DNA from 3 places in the Priestia sp. YIM B13486 genome. Region 1 is predicted to be linked to each of the others. Evidence: riboswitches for the same ligand, from Rfam matches in the RefSeq annotation. Region 1 holds a riboswitch; each other region holds the start of a gene.

Region 1 (7,464 bases):
TTCCATGAAGTTCTTGATTTTCTTTGGTCCACACAAATCCTCCGTTTTGGCTAATGCGATGAAATGTATTATTAATATCAGTAGAAATCTTTAAAATTTCCGTATCCATTCGTCCAGACGCAAGACAAACCTCTACTCCTTGGCGCTGAAGTTCACTAAGTGCGTCTGCATTATGCTGTTCTACGTATTTTTCTTCGTGTAAAAGAGTGCCATCTAAGTCGCTTACAAATAATTTAATCATTGCTTGAAAATTCCTTTCCCTGAAAAATTTGCTGTGACAAGAGCGTTACAAATTTATTACATTCCTTATTCTATCAGTGTTTCCCAAGAAACTCATAAAAAAAGCTCAGACCGGCGGTGAATTCAAAGAGATTAAGACATAACTGCATCAATTTTTTCCGCAGGAGTCTTTGCCTTGCCTTTCAGTCAACAGTTAGAAACAGCTACATGAAATCCAGTTCACGATCACAATGAAAAAAATCCGAACGCAGTTGATTCTCAATTAAGAATCTGGATTTACGGTTCGGATCTTTCTTCAGCTAAAATCCATTTTTCGCAGCCTTTTTTTCAGGTTTGTTCACTGTAAAAAAACAGCCGCGGTCTAAAAGACCGCGGCCATATTTTACAATACGTTAAAATATTTCGCTTCAGGATGTGCAAAAACAAGGGCTGTAACAGAAGCTTCTGGTTCCATCATGAAACCGTCTGTTAACTGAATGCCGATGTCTTCTGGTTTAAGTAATTTAAACAGTTTTGCTTGGTCCTCAAGGTCTGGACATGCAGGATATCCGAATGAAAAACGCTGACCTTGGTATTTGGCTGAAAAACGCTCCGCCATTGTAAAGTCAGGCGAATCGGGGAATCCCCAGCGGTCACGAATTTGCTGATGAACACGTTCTGCTAATCCTTCAGCTAGTTCAAGCGCAAGAGCTTGGAACACGTGACTCTTTAAAAACTCGCCGTTTTCTTTGAATTTCGCCGCGCGTTCGCGAATGCCTGTTCCTGCTGTTACAGAGAAGAAACATACATAGTCCATCTCTTTTTCTTTAGGCTTTGCAAAATCAGATAAGCACAAGAACTGTCCTTTTGCTTGTCGAGGGAAGGTAAAGCGTTCAATTTCTGTTTTTTCATCAGCAGGATCATAAATAATTAAATCATTTCCGTCTGCTTGAGCAGGGAAGAACTGATAAATAACCGCTGGCTTAATTAAGTTTTCTTTTAGTGCCAGTTCGAGCAGGTCATCAACGGTTTCTTTTAATTGAACAGCACGCTCATCTTTTTCAGCAAGCAGCTTATTCACTTTTCCTTTTAGTCCTAAGTGATGGCCTAAAAGCATCTGCCAGTTAATATACGGAAGAACCTGTGCCAAATCGTAGTGTTTAACAACGTGGCGCTTTAAATCAGTAGGTACAAAAACAGGAGCGTCCGTTGAAATGGCGGATCTTTCTAAAACAGCCGTAGCTGCTTGAGCGGTTTGAGGCTGGCGTTCTCGAACCGTTACTTTCTTTTCTTGCCGCGTTTTTAAATCTGCTAAAAGCTGAATAACTTCTTCTTTGTTCTGCAGCTTATTTGCTAACGCTAATCCGTCCATCGCATCTTTGGCGTAGAGGACCGCACCTTCATATTCCGGGGCAATTTTAAAGTCAGTAAATTTACGGGAAAGGGCAGCGCCTCCTACCATAATTGGAACATCAATGCTTGATTGCGTTAAATCTTGGGCAGTCAAAACCATTTGCTGAGCTGACTTTACTAGAAGACCTGACAGGCCAATGATGTCTGGCTTTTCTTCTTTTACTGCTTCAATCAGCTGCTGGGGCGTTACTTTAATTCCTAAATCTATTACTTTAAAACCATTGTTGCTTAAAATGATGTCTACTAAGTTTTTACCGATATCATGCACGTCGCCTTTAACCGTTGCAAGAATCACTTTGCCTTTTCCAGAATCATTTTCAGTTGCTTCCATATGAGGTTCTAAAAAGGCAACGGATGCTTTCATCACTTCCGCACTTTGAAGCACTTCTGCTACAATCAGCTGGTTGTCATTAAACAAACGTCCAACTTCCGCCATGCCCTTCATAAGCGGTCCGTTAATAATATCTAACGGATCATCATATTGAGCTAAAGCCTGTTCTAAATCAGGAAGCAATCCTTCTTTTGTACCTTCGACAATATACATTGCCAATCGTTCTTCGAGTGTTAACGTAGAAATTTCTACTTTTGCTTCTTTCTTTTTATCACGATAAAAGTCGGTAAACGTGCTTAACGTTTCATCAGTTGTGTTAAATAACAACGCATTAGCAAGCTCAATTTCAGCTTCTGGAATAGAAGCATAGCGCTCTAACTTTTCGGTATTAACAATGGCATAATCGAGTCCAGCCTGCGTACAGTGATAAAGATAAACCGCATTTAGTACTTCACGTCCGACTGGAGGAAGACCGAATGACACGTTACTTACGCCAAGAATGGTCAGGCAATCAGGCAGGGCTTCTTTAATCATTTTAATTCCCTTAACTGTTTCTTCAGCAGAACCAATATATTGTTCATCACCAGTCCCTACAGGAAACACAAGAGGGTCAAAAATAATATCTTTTGGATTAAAGCCATGTTTTTCAACAAGCAAATCATGTGAGCGTTTAGCAATCTCTACTTTTCGTTCTGCAGTAACGGCCATGCCTGTTTCATCGATTGTACCCACAACCAGAGCTGCACCGAATTTTTTTACTAGCGGTAAGATTGCATCAAAACGCTCTTCACCATCTTCTAAGTTAATGGAGTTAATAATGACCTTACCTTGCGAGTATGTTAAAGCTTTTTCAATAACTTTCTCGTCCGTTGAATCGATTACAAGAGGAACCTTCACTTTTTTTACAACTTCTTGAATAAATTCCTCCATGTCTTCCATTTCTTCACGGTCCGGATCTGCCAAGCAAATATCAATAACGTGAGCACCATTTTTAACTTGAGCACGCGCAATTTCAGATGCTTCTTCAATTTTTCCTTCCGCAATCAGACGCTTGAACTTGCGAGAACCGATTACATTCGTACGTTCTCCCACAAAAAGAGGGCGCATAGAATCGTCATATACAAGCGGTTCAATACCGGTTACAGCATGGTTATGCTCGGAGCGATCAAGCGAACGGGGCGCAACCTCTTTTACCGCTTCCGCCAGTGCTTTAATATGAGCAGGCGTTGTACCGCAGCATCCGCCTACAAAGTTCAGCCAGCCTTTATCAGCAAACCCTTTAATTTTTTGAGCAAGCAGCTCAGGGGATTCATGATAATTGCCTTCTTCATCCGGAAGTCCAGCGTTTGGATAACAGCTAACTGCTGAAGTGGCTAGGTCTGAAAGAGAGCGAATATGATCCGTCATAAATTCAGGGCCTGTCGCGCAGTTAAGTCCGACTGAAAGAGGCTTCATGTGTTCCAGTGATAAGTAAAAAGATTCGATATCTTGACCAGCGAGAGTTGTTCCCATCGGCTCAATTGTTCCTGAAATCATAATAGGAACTTCGATTTTAAGTTTTTCAAACGCAGCTGTAATGCCTAAAAATGCGGCTTTTACGTTCAGCATGTCTTGACAGGTTTCGACTAAAAGCAAGTCAACGCCGCCGTCTAACAAACCTCGAGCTTGCTCTTCGTACGATTCTACTAACTCAGGGAATGTAATACCTCCGGTAACAGAGAGAGTTTTAGTGGTAGGACCGATAGCTCCAGCTACGAACCTAGGCCATTCGGGAGTTGAATATTTATCGCGGGCTGCACAAGCAAGCTTCACAGCTTCGATATTCAATTCATACGCCAAGTGACCTAAATCGTATTCATCAAGTACGGTAGATGTTGAGCCAAACGTATTGGTTTCAATGATGTCAGCACCTGCTGCAAAGTACTCTTCATGAATGCGCTGAATCACATGAGGCGCTGTTCGAGTCAAATATTCGTTGCAGCCTTCATATTCTTCGCCGCCAAAATCTTCAGCGGTTAAATCAGCATCTTGAATCATCGTTCCCATTGCTCCATCGATGACGAGTATTCGCTTCTTTAGTTGTTGTTCGATAAGTGAGCTCATTTATATCTTCCTTTCTGATGTAACAAGTTGCTTGTCATGAATATAGCGTGTTAGAATTTCGGTCATTTCATAGCGCATAAACGGCGTAATTAAGTAAATACCGTCAAATAACTCATATGCTGTATCAATTAAGTTTTTTGCAATCGCAAGACCTTCGACTTCACCGCGGATTCGGTCATTTCCCGTTGCATCCATGCGTTCTAGAATATCTTCTGATAATTTAATTCCAGGTACTTCATGGTGAATAAATCGAGCATTTCTTGCGCTTGTTAACGGCATGATACCGATATATACCGGTGTTGTTAAATGTTTGGTTGCTTCATATACCTCTTCAATTTGCTTAGTTGAATAGAGAGGCTGAGTAATGAAATAGTGAGCCCCGCAGTCGATTTTCTTTTCCAAACGCTGAACGGCTCGGTCTAAGTGACGCACGTTTGGGTTAAAGGCAGCTGCAATGGAAAAATTGGTTTTTTGACCAAGTGGTTTGCCGGAATAAGATAGTCCTTCATTAAACTGAGCGATTAAACTAATCAAGTCAAATGAAGATAAATCGTAGACCGAAGTGGCGCCAGGGAAATCGCCAACTTTTGACGGATCACCGGTAATTGCAAGTACTTGATTCATTCCTAGCGTATGAAGTCCCATTAAATGAGATTGAAGTCCAATTAAATTTCGGTCGCGACAGGTAATATGAATAAGCGGTCGTGCTTTTGTTTCTTGCTGCATCAGTGTTGCCATTGCTAAGTTGCTGATGCGAGGTGAGGCAAGAGAATTATCAGCTAATGTAATAGCATCTACGCCGACTTTATCAAGTGCTTTTGCGCCTTCTAAAAATTTCGTCGGACCAAGCTGTTTAGGCGGATCTAGCTCGACGATAACCGAGCGGCGCTTCTTCACAATTTCATGCATATGAGGTTTATCCTGCTGCTCACGCTCTTGAACCGTAACGGCAGGTCTCATTTTAACAACTTTGCTTGTAATCGGAGGCAGGTCTTTTAAGGCAGATGACATTGCGCGTACGTGAGCTGGTGTTGTACCGCAGCATCCTCCAATTAAGCGAACCCCTTGTTCGCGGAATAAACGCGCGCTTTCTACAAAGTAGTCTTCATTTGTTTCATATTCCAGCTTTCCTTCCACATACGCCGGAAGGCTGGCATTAGGGTAAGCAGATAAGAAAGCACGATCAGGAAGCGGTACTTCTTCAAGAGACTGAATCATATGATAAGGACCTAAACGGCAGTTTAGCCCGACAACATCTGCTCCCAGCGCCTCTAATTCTTTTAATGCATCTGCTAAAGGACGGCCATCTTGCAGTACGCCAATATCATGCAGGGAAACGTGAGTAATAATAGGCTTATCCGTTTCTTTTCTTGCCAGTGTAAGAACGGTTTTTAATTCTTCGAAATCATAGTATGTTTCAAACAAAAGGCCATCCACGCCTTCATTTAAAAGCCAAAACATCTGTTCACGAATGCTTCGCTTAACCTCTTCTAAACTAATAGCGTTTTTTTGGAAAGAACGAATTCCGCCGAGTGTACCAACCACGTAAGCTTGATCTTTTGCAGCTTGTTTCGCTAATTTTACACCAGCAACATTGATGTCTTTGACTGAATCTTCTAATCCATAACGGGCAAGTTTTTGATAATTAGCAGCGTACGTATTTGTTTGAATAACGTTTGCACCAGCTTCTACATAGGCTCTGTGAATACGAGAAACCTCTTCTGGTTTGGTGATGTTTAGTTCTTCAAAACAGCTGTCAATACCGTGTGAGTAAAGGAGGGTACCAGTGGCACCATCCCCAATTAAAATTTTAGACTTTAAATCTTCAAGTAACCCCATGTCAAAACCTCCTTAAATTGTTCCGCTTCTATTTCACGAGTGATTCGTTTTATGCAATATGCCGATAAAATAGAAAAAGTCTTCTTAAGAAGAAGACTTTTTTCGCCTTCTTATCTTCCAAGCAATAAATTGCTTGCTGGATTTAGCACCATGTCTCTAACGACTGGTTGCTGAGGTTTCAAAGGGCCAGTCCCTCCACCTCTCATGATAAGAATCAATTGTATATAATTGAAACATATTTTTTTAAATAGAAAGAATACTTATTTAATAATTTATCTGATTTTTAGAAATTATACAACAGTAAATTGTGAATTTCCAGCAAATATTGAGGGAAATTTAAAAGCTAAAGGGAAAATATCCGTATATTTTGTTTGAAAATGACTGTTATGTTAGGGGTTAAGGAGTTTTTTGTGAGAAATACAAAAAGAAAATGAAAAAAATAAACCAAAAGGCACAAGCACTGGGATATGCGTAGATTTACACGTAAAAAGGCTCGTCTTTTTTTTATCGTTTCTACATATAGTGAACTATGAAGGGTAGAAGGGTGATGGGCATGAAAAGGTGGAAACTCACGCTGCAGGTTGCTGCTACGTATGTAGGCACCGTTGTAGGAGCCGGTTTTGCAACAGGCAAGGAAATCGTTCAATTTTTTACACAGTACGGGGAACTTGGAATGGTCGGAATTTTGGTCAGCGGCTTGTTTTTTATTTGGCTAGGTTCAAAAATGATGCTGCTTTCGCACGCAATTGGGGCTTCTTCTTATCAGCAGCTTAATACATATTTATTTGGTGATGTGCTTGGAAAAGTGGTAAACGGTGTAATGATTGTCATTTTATTTGGAGTAACTTCAGTCATGCTAGCGAGTACGGGAGCAATAGGAAAAGAACAGTTTGGGCTGTGGCCTCCTGTTGGAATGATTTTTACAATTGTTTTAACTTATATATTTATCGCAAAAGGAATTAACGGTATTTTAATGGTTAATTCTCTTGTTGTACCGATGATGCTTTCATTTGCTTTTATCATCTTTATGCCGAATATCAGCTATTTCTCACTGATTCAAACGAAGCCGGATTTAACGCTCGTCACGCAGTGGAAGTGGGCGGTTAGTCCCTTTTTATATATTTCCCTGAATCTAGCTTTGGCTCAGGCCGTTTTGGTCCCATTAGGAAGCTCGGTGAAAGATAGGAGCGTGATTACAAAAGGGGCCTTAATAGGAGGATGTGTACTTACGTTTATGCTTGTTTCTACTCATCTTGCCCTTTCCAATTTGCCTTATTCATTTCAACTTGATATTCCGATGAGTGCCGTTGTTAAAAATATCTCAGCGTGGGTGAATGTTTTATTTACGGTAGTTGTGTTGGGCGAGATTTTTACTACATTGATTGGAAATGTATTTGGCATCGCTAAGCAGCTTCAGTCATTTCTTCCCCTCAATGACAAACAAGCTTTTGCGTTTATTATCTTGGCTTGCTTTATTATTGGGCAATTCGGATATGCCCAGCTTCTTGAGTTTTTGTATCCGATATTTGGCTATATTGGACTAGCTTTTGTATGGATGC
Region 2 (7,464 bases), on a different contig from region 1:
TGCTCGGAATCAGAAGGGGAAGCTTGAAAAAACGTTTTTGCAGTTATTTATCCTTAATCTACTACTGTCGATTTGGTATGCGTTTTGGTTTTATAAAGGATGGGAGCCGTTAAAAGAAAAATATCAGCTTTTTAATACGTTTAACTTTGCTAGATTTCATTTTTTACGCCCGCTCATTATTTATTTGATGTTTGCAGTTGGCAGCTATGTTTTATGGAAACGGAGCAAGGCGTGGAAAAAGTTTGTGTGGGTGTGTTTGATTTTACAGCTGCTTGTGTTATTTATAGCGAACCCTGAGCTTTATTATCGCTACAATCACGAGCCGTCAGTCAAAGAATTTTATGCTGTCCATCAATTCGATGAAATCAGCAGATATATAGGGAAACCTAAATCATCTTATCGGGTAGCAAGCATTGGGCTTCATCCATCAATTGCTCAGTATAACGGCTTTTATACGCTCGATACGTATAACAACTTCTATCCGTTAACGTATAAACATGAGTTTCGCAAAATCATTGCCAAAGAGCTTGATAAAAATAAAAAGTTAGAAAGTTACTATGATCACTGGGGCAACCGCTGCTATGTGTTTGTTAGCGAGCTAGGGAAAAAATATGATTACCGAAAAGACTCAACGAAAAAAATCCGTCATTTGCAGCTTAATATCAGCCAATTTAAAAAAATGGGCGGTCGCTATATCTTTTCAGCTGTGCCAATCGAAAATGCTGAAAGTGACGGTTTGCACTTTTTAAAAGCGTTTAACGATAAACAGTCCGCTTGGAAAGTGTATGTATATGAAGCAAAGTAAGGGGGCAATAACATGAACAGACCTATTTTAACGATTGTTGTTCCATGTTACAACGAAGAAGAAGTATTCACAGAAACATCTTTTCAATTAACTACTGTAGTAAAAGAACTGATAAATGAACGTCTTGTATCAAGTGAAAGTACCATTTTATTTGTAGACGATGGAAGCAAAGACAGCACGTGGTCGCTTATTGAAAAAGAAAGCTGCAGCAATTTGTTTGTAAAAGGGTTGAAGCTAGCGCGGAATGTAGGACATCAAAATGCTTTGCTCGCAGGACTAGAAGCAGCCCATAAGCAATCTGACTGCGTCATTTCCATTGACGCAGATTTACAAGATGATATCAGCGTTATTCGTACTTTTATAGAGAAATATTGGCTCGGGTATGAAGTCGTATATGGTGTTCGAGACAGCAGAGAAACTGATACATTTTTTAAACGAACCACGGCAGTAGGGTTTTACCGTTTTATGAATAAGCTAGGAATTCAGCTCGTTCAAAATCACGCCGATTTTCGTCTCATGAGCAAACGTGCTCTTGGTGAACTTATGAAATATAAAGAAGGCAACGTCTTTTTACGAGGCCTTGTACCATTAGTAGGATTTCGCTCCACGGAAGTCACATATGACCGCAAAGAACGGACAGCGGGCGAATCAAAATATCCGTTAAAGAAAATGCTTGCTTTTGCATTTGATGGAATTACATCTTTTAGCGTAGCGCCGATACGCTTATTGACGCTGCTTGGAGGAGCTTCTTTTCTCTTTAGTATTGCGTTTGGTATTTATGCGCTGATTCAAAAATATTTAGATCATACGCAAATCGGCTGGACGTCTCTTATTTTATCAATTTGGCTTGTAGGCGGCTTGCAGCTAATGGGAATGGGTCTTGTCGGAGAATACATTGGCAAGATTTTTAACGAAGTGAAACAGCGTCCTAAATATGCGATTGAAAGAGATTTATATACAAAACACTCATTAGACAAACAAAAAGATTTGCTTATGCATTAATTTAAGAAGCTTCTCCTAAATGGAGAGGCTTTTTTTGTTAAAGCGTTTATCATAATTTTTGAGTGAACAGGAAATGCTACTACTAAAATTTCTAAGGAGATCAAAATCTATGAAAAGACTATTTTATACAGTCAGCACTTTTTGTTTTGTTTGGCTTGCTTTTGCAGCCATTCATGTCAGCGCTCTTTCGATTGAGAAGCTTCCAATGAAGAAATCATCTGAACAATGGTCGGTTGAACTGACAAAAGCGAGCATGACGGGAGATAATCAGCTAAAGTGGAAAAATAATGTCTATCATACATATGGATTAACCGTTGAAAACATTGGAAAAGACGTAGAGCGCGTGCAGGTCCAAGCTTTTCGGCACGAAGGAAAAAATAAGGCGAAATACAGCTTGTTTTCTCCTATTGAAAGGTCTAACTTAAGCAAAAGCGGTCAGCGTTTTCGCTACGCGAATTTTGCTGTTCCTGGAAAAGCGGCAAGTTTAGACATTATGATTAACTGGACGGACGAACGAGGCAATCATCAAGAACATTTTGAATTTAAATAAAAGTCTTCGCTTAGGCGAAGACTTTTTTTGCAGGAATTTATCCTCGCATGTGGAAAACGAACACGAAAGGAGAGATCCATAATGATTGCAAAAGCTACTGAAGAAGAATTACAGGAAATTCGGACGAAATCTGCTGATGCGCTGTTTGAAGGAACGATGAAGCAGTTTCATCCGTCAGCTGAACGCGTAAATGAACTAGTTGGTAGTGCCTTTGAAAAAGGCTGTTATTATTTAGTTTTAAGACAAGAAAATAAACTCGCAGGCTGGGTTCTTATCGGCCCATCTACCGACTTCTTTTCAAAAGAAGAAATTGGCTTTATCTACGAATTATATGTTGTACCCGAATACCGCGGGCAAGGTTTAGCCAAGCCGTTAATGCAAAAAGCAATTGATGAATTGTCTATCAAAGGATACCCTGAAATCAGACTCAGCGTTCATGCTGGGAATTTTGCACAGCATGTGTATCGTGAACTTGGCTTTGTAGATAAACAAATATCAATGAGCTTCCAAGTGGCAAAACGTCCGTAACGTTGATGAATGTCAGCGAGTCCATAAAACATAAGATGTTATACATGCGATGAGGTTCGGTAATGAAAGTAAAAGTAAATAAGTAGCCCAAACAGCGCCTTTATCTAGTACTTCAAGGGCTCCTCCAGCTGTATTGTCTGAGGAGGGGGGGGCTTCAAGCGCGTTCATAATCAAAGCCGCTGCTGCTAAAATAATCCCTCCAATACTTCCGGTTGTTTTGACAATTGCAATATGGAAAGTAGATGAAAAGGCAATGCTGAGAAGCAGCAGCAAGCTTCCCAAAAAAGCAGATAACATATATCGTTTCATGTGCTCACCATCCTTTATGAAAGCATACCATATTTTACTTCTTTTTTCTTTTTATTGAAAAGCTATTGACGTAACCTATAAAACATATTAGAATAGTCAGAAATAATTTAAAAACGAAATATTCTTATCTAGAGAGGTGGAGGGACTGGCCCTTTGAAACCTCAGCAACCACAATTATTGAATGGTGCTAATTCCAGCATAGCCTAGCTCTGACAGATAAGAAGAGGAATCTTTTTCTATGATGAAATCCTCTTCTTAGGAAGAAACATTTCGTATAGAAAAGGTGATGACATTGAATAATACACAAACGAATTTATGCATTAATGATTATTTAGATCTATACTTATTAGCAAAAGAAATAAAAGACGAAACGTGGCAGCAGGAAATTTTAGCGGCGCTAAAAACGCATCAAAATCGTTCATTTGAAGAAAAACAATCCGCTCTAGTTCAAGAGATATGGGAAGATTTTAAACAGTTAAATGAAGATATTTCTTTTACGTATCGCTTAATTCAAGAAGAGCCAACTAACGAACAATTTCAGGCTAACTTAAGGCACTTGAGAGAACGGCGGATCACGCTGAGCCGTGAGTTATATTTAGCTAAAAAACAGTATGTTGAACACACGCAATAAAAAGATCCGCTTGAGAAACAAGCGGTTTTTTTGCGTGAAAATGTTAGAATCGTTATATTTCGGGTAGTAAATAGATAAGACAAGCAAAGGAGGGATAACAGTGGCTCAAGGTGTATTGTGTGAAGTGAATGAGTGCATGTATTGGAAATCCGGAAATAAATGCAGTGCAGAGTCCATTTACGTTGTGAGTCCTGAAAGTAGTCACCATGTTTCTGAAACGGAAGAACCTGGCTGTAAAACTTTTGAACCCGCGAGATAAATGCTAGTTTTTATAAAAAAGCATAAAATGAACGATGCGCTGACGGAGTTGAGTCGGCGTTTTTCTATTTTTAAAAAATACTATTACTTAAGTGCAATAATAAATACATAGTAAAAAAGTAGTGCCTATGTCTAATTGTGCGTTTAAACAAAATGATAAGATAATTTTTTTGTTTTTCGACAAAAGAAAAGTGAGGGAAAGGTGATAGAATACAAATATACAGCCTAGCTGTCTTTTAGCACAAATTTATATGAAAGCGCTAACAAAAAAGGCTGTGTTCATCTCGTTTTGACAGATTGGAAAAAGGGGAGACGTTTATGCAGGGGAAAACTCAGGGGAAAGAATTGAAACGCGGGTTAGAAGAAAGACATGTGACGCTGATGTCCTTAGGAGCAGCCATAGGGGTAGGACTGTTTCTTGGATCTGCATCTGCTATTAAATTAGCAGGGCCAGGAATATTATTGGCGTACGGATTTAGCGGAATGATTATGTTTTTTATTATGAGAGCACTTGGAGAAATGGCGATTCAAAAACCTGTTGCAGGTTCATTCAGCAAGTACGCACGCGACTACTTAGGGCCGCTTGCTGGTTATTTAACAGGTTGGAACTACTGGTTTTTATGGGTTGTAACATGTATGGCTGAAATTACAGCCGTTGGTATTTATATGGGGTATTGGTATCCGGATGTACCAAACTGGATTTGGGCGTTATCGGCGCTTGTCATCATGACAACGGTTAACTTCTTAGCTGTTAAGGCATATGGTGAACTGGAATTTTGGTTTGCACTTATTAAAATTTTAGCGATTGTATTAATGATTGCCGTTGGATTATTAATGATCGTGTTCGGAATCGGCAACGGCGGCGTTGCGACTGGTATCAAAAACTTGTGGGACAACGGCGGACTGTTCCCGAACGGATTCAAAGGTATTTTGCTGTCGCTGCAAATGGTCATGTTTGCGTATTTAGGAATTGAAATGATCGGCGTTACCGCGGGAGAAGTGAAAAATCCCGAAAAATCTCTAGCAAGAGCGATTGATTCTGTCTTTTGGCGTATTCTGATTTTCTACGTCGGTGCGTTATTTGTCATTATGTCGATTTATCCGTGGCAAGAGATTGGTTCACAGGGAAGCCCGTTTGTATTAACATTTGAAAAAATCGGCATTCCAGCGGCGGCTGGTATCATTAACTTTGTTGTACTAACAGCAGCTCTTTCTTCTTGTAACAGCGGTATTTTTAGTACAGGCCGTATGCTGTTTAACTTAGCAGAACACGGAGAAGCACCAAAAGGATACGGTCAGCTTACAAAGGGCGGCGTACCGGGAAAAGCTGTTTTGGCATCAGCAGGTGCGCTATTAGTCGGAGTAGCGTTAAACTACATTGTGCCTGCCAAAGTATTTACGTGGGTAACAAGTATTGCAACATTCGGTGCGATTTGGACATGGGGAATTATTTTGCTTTCTCAAATTAAATATCGCAAAACGTTAAAAACAGGTGAAGAGGCAAAGCTGAAATACAAAATGCCTTTATTTCCGTTAACATCTTATGTGTCACTTGCGTTCCTAGCGCTGGTAGTGGTTCTCATGGCATATAATCCAGATACAAGAATTGCAGTTGTCATCGGACCATTATGGTTTATCGGTCTTATTATCGCGTACTACGCAAAAGGATTTCATAAACGAAGTCAAAGTTCAGCTGCAGCTGAGCAAAAGCTAGTGAAATAACAGAAAAGACCTCTTTCTTGGAAAGAGGTCTTTTTTCATTAGTTTATGTGTGAATGATTAGTTTATTTTAAGGGATCATTGGTACGGATAAATAATGTAGAAAATATTCTATTTATTCTGTACTATTTAGTTAGAGAATTCGTTAATGATTAAACGGTAATTGAAAGTGGATGAGTATGTTAGTTTTATGCTTTTTAACGCCACACAGTGCATCGAAAAGTTGGGAGGACATATGCAGAAATGATTGAAACATTTAGTGAAAAAGACATAAAAGGTTTGCTGCTGTTATCGCAGCTGGAAAAATGGGATTATAGTGAAGCAGATTTACATACGATTTTTTCATCTGGAGACGTATTTGGTCATAGAAATGAGAACGGAGACATCGTATCAAGTGTGGCCGTAATTTCGTACAAAAATCAGTCAGCTTTTATAGGAATGGTGATTGTGAGAAAAGATTACCGAAAACAAGGGTTAGCCGGGCAGCTCATGAAGCACTGTCTGCAAGTTCTTTCCCCTGAGATGAATGCCTACTTAATTGCGACAAAAGAAGGTGAGCACTTATATCAAACAACAGGGTTTAAAACCGTGGACTATGTAAGTAAATACATAATCAGTGAATACACACCAAGAGCATTTAAAGTTTCAGGATTTTATACACGACCCCTAAAGAGAAGTGACTTCAAAGGGATTGTAAAGCTTGATGAAGCAGCATTTGGAGATAATAGAAAGCTATTTTTAAAAAGTAGAATTCAGCAAGCTGAAAAAGCAGTTGTCTTACAAAACGAACAAAATAAAATGACGGGCTATGGTTTAGCGGTTCGTACGCCGAGCAATATCGTGATTGGTCCCGTAGTTGCTCCAAACGCTGAAGCAGCGATGCTAGTCATTGATGAACTAGCGAAGAATTACAAAGAAAAGCTGAGAATTGACCTGTCTTCTCATGAGGAAACGTTAAAGAAACTTGTGGAAAATCACGGATTTCAGCTTCAAAATGAGCCTCCTGTTATGGCGTATGGTGTCAATCCTCTCCCTGCTAGACAGGGCAATCTTTTTGCTATAGCAGCTCAGGCGTTTGGATAAAAAGAAAGGAGAAGCTCCTTTCTTCGCGTCTACCGAATTCTATCAATTTTAAATCCATTATCAATTTGATGAAAGCCGGCTTTTGGATAGTAGTTCATAGCAGAAGGAGCGGAAAGTAAAATCAGCGCGGTTTCTTCGCCGATTTCTGATTGAACGTGTTTGATGAGCTGTGTACCGATTCCTTGCTTTTGATAGTCTTTTACAACAGCTAAATCCGATAAATAGCAGCAGTAGCTAAAATCTGTTAACGCTCTGGCTATGCCAATGAGTTCGCTGCCGTTCCAAGCGGTAATAGTAAGAGAAGCGTGATCAAGCATTCTTTGAATTCGATCAAGGTCTTGTGCAGGACGTTTAATACCTGAATGTACAAACACTTCAGCGGCTTGTTCTGCACGGATTGAGACATTGGTTTTATAAATAATGGTCATTGTGTCATCTCCTTGAAGGATAAGATATAGTCCAGTTTATAAAGAAACTGAATGGAGAGTAAGTGTCAGAAACGGTAATTTTAATAGTATCAGTTAGAAAGGAACGAACACCATGTTAGAGTTAATGCCTTTGCTTGATAAAAGAAAAACA
Region 3 (7,464 bases), on a different contig from region 1:
TGATAAATGCTCCAAACGGCTTGCCCACCGGAAGCACAATTCGACCATAGTGAGTATTTAATACAGCCGCTGCAGATCCATAGAATGAAAACAGAGCAATCAATAGCTCTGACACTGCTGCTAGTAAGTGCGTGTACTCATACGCCACACCGAATGTACTTAGCGATAATCCAATGAATAAGAAATCAATTAACACAAAAATAATAAATAATACTTTATGAGTGCCCATTGCTCCAACTGTCATAAAAACGCTGAAAATCAAGTAGCCGACAAAAGCAAATGCGAGCTGCTTTGGATCCGCTTCTTTTGCGAGCGCTTCTCCAAATGCTCCAAGCTGAATAAGCCATGTCATAGCTACACCTAGCCAAAATAATCCGAAGGCACCAAAAGCAGTTGCGCCGAAGGTATTATTATGTTTGAAATCTTGCATAGATGCGATTAACTGTCCTATTCCGCCTAAAAAAACCGCCCATGGCAATACCAATGAAACACCATCGGTTACCCCAAGCTTTTGAAACGATGCAACAAGTGTCACCATGGCAAGTCCGAATAGACCTAGCGCTGATGGATCCGCTGTTACAATTTTAACGTGCTGCGTGCTGTTGTTACTCATGTTGTACCTCCCTGATTTTAAAAACACCTTTAAAAAGATACAAAAATGTACGGGAAGTGTCAATGGATATTTTTGGCCTTTTAAAATCCCATAAGACCAAGCAGTGTAGCGTTTACACTGCTTGGTCTTTACTTTCTTGTTATTAAATATTTTGTAATAAATTTTGTCTTGTTTGTTTTGCTGAAGTAACCATCACTTTTAAAGCTTCAACCGTCTCGCTGATTCCTCTTGTTTTAAGGCCGCAGTCGGGATTAATCCAAAATAATGCAGGATCAAGCACCTTTAGAGCGCGGTCAATGTTTCGCTGAAGCTCTTCAAGCTTCGGTACGCGCGGGCTGTGGATATCATATACGCCAAGTCCAATTCCTTGATTGTACGTATGTTTTTCAAACGCATAAATTAATTCGCCGTGGCTTTTAGATGTTTCAATGGAAATCACGTCGGCATCAAGCGCTTTAATCGCATCAATAATTTCTTCGAATTCCGAATAGCACATATGCGTGTGAATTTGCGTCTCGTTTTGCACCGATACCGTCGCTAGTTTAAATGCATACACCGCAGCATTTAAGTAGCTGTCCCAGTTTTCTCGTTTTAACGGCAGTCCTTCACGCAGCGCCGGTTCATCTACTTGAATCATTGAAATGCCCTGACTTTCAAGTGCTTCTACTTCTTTTCTAAGAGCAAGCGCAATTTGATTTGCGACGTCGTAGCGCGGGATATCATCACGCACAAACGACCAGTTTAAAATCGTAATCGGACCCGTCAGCATTCCTTTAACCGGCTTATTGGTTAGAGACTGTGCGTAGACCGTTTCTTTGATCGTCATCGCCTGCTCATACGATACATCTCCGTAAATAAGCGGCGGCTTCACGCAGCGAGAACCGTAAGATTGCACCCAGCCAAACTTCGTAAACTGAAAGCCTCCTAATTTCTCACCGAAGTATTCGACCATATCCGTACGCTCAAACTCTCCGTGCACAAGGACATCTAAGCCGATGTTTTCTTGAATTTCAATCCATTTTTTTATTTCCTCGTTAATGTACGCTTCATATGCTTCATCGCTTAACTCGCCTTTACGCCATTTTAGACGCTCTTTTCGCACTTCTTTTGTTTGCGGAAAGCTTCCAATCGTTGTCGTTGGAAGAAGCGGCAGTTGAAAAGCTTCTTGCTGAACGCGCTGACGTACGTCAAACGGCGCTTGTCGCTCTGCTTTATAGCTGTGCAGCTGCTTCAGCTCTTTTTGCACGTCTTGATGATTTCGAAAAGATGAACCATTTAATGCTTGAATTGCCTGTTTGCTTACGCTTATTTCTTCTTCTATTGCTTCTTTTCCTTGCTGCACCGCTTTTGTTAACAGCGTAATTTCCTTTAGCTTTTCATCTGCAAAAGAGAGCGCATTTTTCAATACTGGATCAATCGTCTCTTCATTTTTCACCGTGACAGGAACATGTAGCAGACTTGATGAAGGCTGCAGGATTAGACGATCTTTTGATACAGCTTCTTCAATTTCACTGATTGTTAAAAGCTGTTCGTCCAAATTTTCACGCCAAATGTTTCGTCCGTCAATCACTCCTGCTGCCAGCACTTTATCAGTCGGAAAACCATATTTATTAAGCGCAGTGAGATTTTCGCCTCGGTCATGCACAAAGTCTAAACCGATTCCTTCAACAGGAAGAGACACAACTTCTTTGTAGTGATCAACGCTGTCAAAATACGTTTGCAAAATGACTTTTACATTCGGTGCCGCTTCCTTCAAAGTTTGATAGACTTCTGTGTAAAGCGCCAGGTCTTCTTTTGATAGCGTTGTAGCTAAAACCGGCTCATCTATTTGTACCCACTCTACTCCTTCTGCTTGCAGCTCCGCTAAGATAGTTGCATAAAGCGGAACAAATTGTTCAACTACTTCTTTAAACTCACTTTTTTTATATCCTTTTGACAGCTTCACAAATGTTACTGGACCTAAAATCACGGGCTTACCTTCAATATTCAGCTTCTGTTTTGCTTCTTTGTAAAATTGAAGCGGGCGATTTTCTACAAGTGCCGGCGTACATTCCTCAAGCTCTGGTACAATATAGTGATAATTTGTGTTAAACCATTTTGTCATCGTAGAGGCTACCGCACCTTTTGTTCCTCGCGCAATCTCAAAATACGTTTCAAGCGATACCGATCCCCCGTCATAATCAAAGCGCTTTGGCACCAAACCAAACATAACAGCTGTATCTAACACATGATCGTATAAGCTAAAATCGCCGACTGGAATCAATTCAATTCCTGCGTCACGCTGTTTTTTTAGATGCGCTAGACGAAGAGCTTCAATTTCTTGAAGAAAGATATCTTTCTCTAGTTTTCCTGCCCAAAACTGCTCAAGCGCTTTTTTCCATTCTCGTTTTTCACCAATTCTTGGATAACCTAAGTTCGAACTTTTTACACTGCTCATTTTTTCCACTCCCTGTATATTTTTTTATCGGTAAACTAAAAAATCTCTCTTTTCGAAATAAAAAGAGAGATGATACGCATACTTAACTAAAGTTGAGATAGCCTGTTTTTCTCAACACGTATTCCTCACTCCTCTCTATATCCCGTAGAGCTTAAGTGCATACAACAGGCAGGTCTCCTGACTTAGGTTCATCGCTTCCTATCCCTTCCCATTTCAACATGAAACAGTGGTTAATAAGTTGCTCCCCATTACAGTGGCGGGACCGCGCCGGCTTTTCACCGGTCTTCCCTTTTAAGCTGCGTACATTCGTTACACAGCACCTGATGCATTTCTATGAAATTGTTTATTCAAAACACCTTCACATAAAATAAAAAGCCTCTCTATCATGAATAGAGAGGCATAGTATCTATGAAATCCTCTCTTATTTTTCAAAGCTGTACGCTTTGCAGGATGTAGCACCTTTTTAACAAAATTGTTAAATGGTTGCCGGGCTTCACAGGGCCAGTCCCTCCGCCTCTCTCAATAAGAGTTTTAATTGTTTATAATGTTTTGAATTTAGAGTTATCTTAACACCTTACATTTACGTTGTCAAAAAAAATTTTAAAAAATCAGTTTTCAGGAGGTGCTGACGCTAATTTTTGCCTTAACAATTTGTAATCATCTTTTCGATGTGTTTCGATCAAGTCTTTTGCTCCTTGATGATACCCTGAAGAATAGATGTACTCTACCGCGGTTTCGATAAGCATTCTTTTTTCTTCGGCACACTCCCGGTCCATTAAGGGGAACAGTCTACCTAAAAGGTCATTTAAATCTTCCTTGATAAAACGATCAAGTCCTTCTTGCATCTTTTCGTTTGCCATGATTGCTCCTCCATTTGCTGTGTATGTTCTAAGCCTCTATAAACAGGCAGTTCACTGTAAATTTTAAGATAAAGTTAAGTCATTAAACAGTATATCAAGTGAATGTTTTTCTTTAATTACATATGTAATACAAATATATGACAAATATAGAGAATATATCATCATTCATTATCTATTATAACGTTTGACTGAGCCTTCTGCTACAAGGTTTCGTTAAGAGTTATGCACATTTTTCCAAAAGAGGTTGAGACATAACCAAATGAATCCACTCTAAAGACAAATGGAATACATGAGCTGAATCGCTTGTGACACCGCAGTTGATTTCCGTACAAGACTTCGCTTTCCGCGGGCGGTCGCTGAGCCTCCTCGTCACATACGTTCCTGTGGGGTCTCACCTGTTCCGCTTTTCCCGCAGGAGTCTTCGTCTTGTCCTCCAATCACCTGCTAGAAAGACCTATACACATGAAATCTACGTTTACCCTCACAAAAAAACGAACCACTAATCACACATCTTGATCAATGGTTCGTTTTTCACTTCGTCTAAAATCCTTTTGTCCCAGCCTCTTTTTTTGAACCTAGCTTTCTACTTTCTTGTTTTTACAAACAATTTCTTCGAGGTCGTCCAAAATCCTTCCAAAGAAGAGGACCTAAAATGTTGTACCTGCTTACAAAAAATTCCGTAAAATTATAATTATTTAAAATTAAAGGCGGCTCAAAATCAAGGGGAGCGCCGGCGCCTCCTGACAATACAAAATCAGTGCCTCTTCCAAGCGTAAACGACCCGTTTCTGTTTTTTCTAATAAACTGCTCGTCATACGCATGCACGTGGCTGACTAACACTTTTTTCACGCGGTGTTCTTGAATTAAATCAAAAAACTCTTGACTTTGAGGAGTCGTTACAGGAAACCCTTCAAGGTTTGTCCACCGACCGATATTTGGCTGCGCATGCATGGCTATAACGGTATTACGAGGAGCATCCTCTAGCTGCTGCTCTAAATAATTAAGCTCTCTATCTGTAAATCCATATATTTTATTTTTGGGACTGATGACATTATTTAATGCGATGCACCGGAAGTTAAAGACAGGAATATCAATAACCCAGTGTACTTTTCCGATAGTGGCTCTGAAGTTTTCGAGATTGCTTTCATCAAGGTACAGTTCATCATGATTCCCTACGCATACAAACATAGGAATGTTTGGGGCGATTTTTTCAACAACCTTAACAAAGTGCTCCAAATACTCTTTTTTCCCTGTATAGACGGTGTCTCCCCCATGAATAATAAACAGCGGGTTCAATTCCACCGCCTTTTTTAACACAAGCTCAAATTCACCGCTCATCGTGAAACAATTATCGTTTGGTCCGTCACCTCTGCTGTCTCCCATAAAAACAAAGTTAAATGGATCTCTCGGATTTAATTGTTTAATTCTTTGCTTTAATAACTTTTCAGAACGTTCATGAAGCGTCAAATTTATCAACTAGTTAATCCCCCTATTAATAAATAAATTTAGTTAAAAGTAAACAAGCTTACTTATTTATATGAGAATTTGTTGATGGTGGTCACTACCTTCTTGCAAGCAGAACGCACATTTAGCTTTCGTTTTAGAAATTGCTAGTTATGAATATCTATTAAAGTCCACACTATGATAAGCTAACCTATCTTTCCATTTTATTAGGCACTAATATGACAGGGTAAAAGATGAATTCTCTGTATCTACTAATAAGAAAGAGGCTGGGGACGAACAAAGGCCGACATGAGCTGAACCGCTTGTTCCCCCGCAGTTGATTTCCGTGCAAGGCTTCGCTTTCCGCGGGCGGCCGATGAGCCTCCTCGTCGCTTGTGCGCCTGCGGGGTCTCATCTGTTCCGCTTGTCCCGCAGGAGTCTTCGCCTTGCTCTCCAATCAACTGCTAGAAGAAACGAAACAGCTAAAACCTGCGTTCACCATAAAAAAACGAACCATTAATCAAAGTGTTTGATTAGTGGTTCGTTTTTCACTTCAGCTAAAATACTTTTATCTCAGCATCTTACATTTAAAACATTTACGACAATTAAACATATTTATTACGCTCAACTGGACTTACAGAATTTCTTCCAGAACGAGCTGCCATGTCCGTTTCAATTTGCTCTAGGCTACGTCCTTTTGTTTCAACAACTACAAAACGTATGAAGAATAAACCGAGAATACAAATGATCCCGAACGTTGAAAAGATAACGCCCAAACTAAACTGATCAGCTAAAATTGGGAACACAAGCCCTACTGCCAGCGATCCTGTCCAGTTAAAAGCAGATGAAATCCCAGCACCGATTCCGCGTACAGAAAGCGGGAAAATTTCTCCTACAATGATCCACGTAAGCGGCGCCCAAGAAAACGCATAGCAAAGGATAAAGCAGCAAAGAGCAATTAACGTAACCCAGTTAACAACGACTTCATTAACGCCTAACGCTCCTAGAATAGCCGGTGTGAAAAATGAAAGAGCCATACCCGCGCCGCCAATCGTAAGAATGGTACGGCGGTTGAATCTATCGACAAACTGCAGAAAAATAAGTGTTGTCACGACGAAGATTACCCCAACAATGACCGTAAAACCAGCAGCTACCTGCGGGGCTAAACCAACTTGACGAGCAATGCTTGTTGCATAATAAACAATTGAGTTTGAGCCTTGAATCTGCTGAAAAGTTGCCATTCCGACGCCGATAATTAAAGCTAGACGAACCTTTTTATGAAACAGCTGTTTAATTCCTGATTGTTCATGAACAGCTACGCTTTCAATTTCAGACACTTCAGCTTCCACTTCAGCTGTTGACCGGCGAAGCGTGCGCAGCACTTCACGCGCTTTATCTGGCATTCCATTTTTAATTAAGTAGCGAGGCGACTCTGGAAGCTTGATCATACCGATGCATAATACAATTGCAAAAATACCGGCGCTGCCAAGCATTAATCGCCAGCTGTTTGGAACCGGCTCAAAAATAAAGGCTACGATATAGCTTAATAATAATCCAATTACAATCATTAGCTGATTTAAACCTGAAAGCTTGCCGCGAATATGAGCAGGTGCGATTTCTGACATATAGGCAGGAACTAAAGAAGAAGCCGTTCCTACTGCTGTACCTAAAAAGACGCGCGCAATCGTTAACGTAATTTCCTCTGGTGCAATCGCTGAACCGATGGAGCCTAAAAGAAAGATGATCGACGAAATTAAAATTAACTTTCTTCGTCCAAACTTATCGCCTAATAATCCGCTTAAAATGGAACCGATAATTGCTCCTCCCATTAGCGACGAAACCACAATTCCCAGCCAGAGCGGACTCAAATGAAACGCTTCACGGATATGACCTTCTGCACCAGCAATAATCCCAATATCATAACCGAATAAAATACCGGCAAATGAGCCGAAGAAGAAGATAAACTTACTTGATACTTTACTCATGATTATAGATCCCCTTTGTATTGTCTTAGTTTTGCTTCCTATCACACAAATTTAAAACGCTTTCATTTATTTCTAAAAACGGCGTTCTTTTACTAACACTATATTTTTACTTCCAAGGAAGCAGCG

The links. Region 1 has a riboswitch for S-adenosylmethionine ahead of ACFX4G_RS17790 (bifunctional homocysteine S-methyltransferase/methylenetetrahydrofolate reductase). Riboswitches for the same ligand answer to the same signal wherever they lie in the genome.
Region 2: another riboswitch for S-adenosylmethionine. It lies ahead of ACFX4G_RS24890 (hypothetical protein); the one in region 1 lies ahead of ACFX4G_RS17790 (bifunctional homocysteine S-methyltransferase/methylenetetrahydrofolate reductase).
Region 3: another riboswitch for S-adenosylmethionine. It lies ahead of metE (5-methyltetrahydropteroyltriglutamate--homocysteine S-methyltransferase); the one in region 1 lies ahead of ACFX4G_RS17790 (bifunctional homocysteine S-methyltransferase/methylenetetrahydrofolate reductase).

The regions. Positions count from the first base shown of each region.
Region 1 covers NZ_JBHZOZ010000006.1:240,480-247,943, reverse strand. The annotation lists gene ACFX4G_RS17800 (Cof-type HAD-IIB family hydrolase) at 1-241, opposite strand, end outside; gene metH (methionine synthase) at 623-4,066, opposite strand; gene ACFX4G_RS17790 (bifunctional homocysteine S-methyltransferase/methylenetetrahydrofolate reductase) at 4,067-5,905, opposite strand; SAM riboswitch class I at 6,013-6,119, opposite strand; gene ACFX4G_RS17785 (YkvI family membrane protein) at 6,459-7,464, shown strand, end outside.
Region 2 covers NZ_JBHZOZ010000015.1:18,877-26,340, reverse strand. The annotation lists gene ACFX4G_RS24915 (DUF6044 family protein) at 1-805, shown strand, start outside; gene ACFX4G_RS24910 (glycosyltransferase family 2 protein) at 818-1,807, shown strand; gene ACFX4G_RS24905 (hypothetical protein) at 1,917-2,357, shown strand; gene ACFX4G_RS24900 (GNAT family N-acetyltransferase) at 2,439-2,885, shown strand; gene ACFX4G_RS24895 (hypothetical protein) at 2,898-3,194, opposite strand; SAM riboswitch class I at 3,316-3,417, shown strand; gene ACFX4G_RS24890 (hypothetical protein) at 3,487-3,825, shown strand; gene ACFX4G_RS24885 (DUF1540 domain-containing protein) at 3,926-4,084, shown strand; gene alaP (alanine permease AlaP) at 4,402-5,805, shown strand; gene ACFX4G_RS24875 (GNAT family N-acetyltransferase) at 6,046-6,885, shown strand; gene ACFX4G_RS24870 (GNAT family N-acetyltransferase) at 6,915-7,313, opposite strand; gene pdxR (MocR-like pyridoxine biosynthesis transcription factor PdxR) at 7,426-7,464, shown strand, end outside.
Region 3 covers NZ_JBHZOZ010000003.1:48,815-56,278, reverse strand. The annotation lists gene ACFX4G_RS08290 (acetate uptake transporter) at 1-613, opposite strand, end outside; gene metE (5-methyltetrahydropteroyltriglutamate--homocysteine S-methyltransferase) at 756-3,050, opposite strand; cobalamin riboswitch at 3,201-3,389, opposite strand; SAM riboswitch class I at 3,469-3,579, opposite strand; gene ACFX4G_RS08280 (hypothetical protein) at 3,659-3,910, opposite strand; gene ACFX4G_RS08275 (metallophosphoesterase family protein) at 4,508-5,386, opposite strand; gene ACFX4G_RS08270 (hypothetical protein) at 5,626-5,814, opposite strand; gene ACFX4G_RS08265 (sugar porter family MFS transporter) at 5,959-7,338, opposite strand.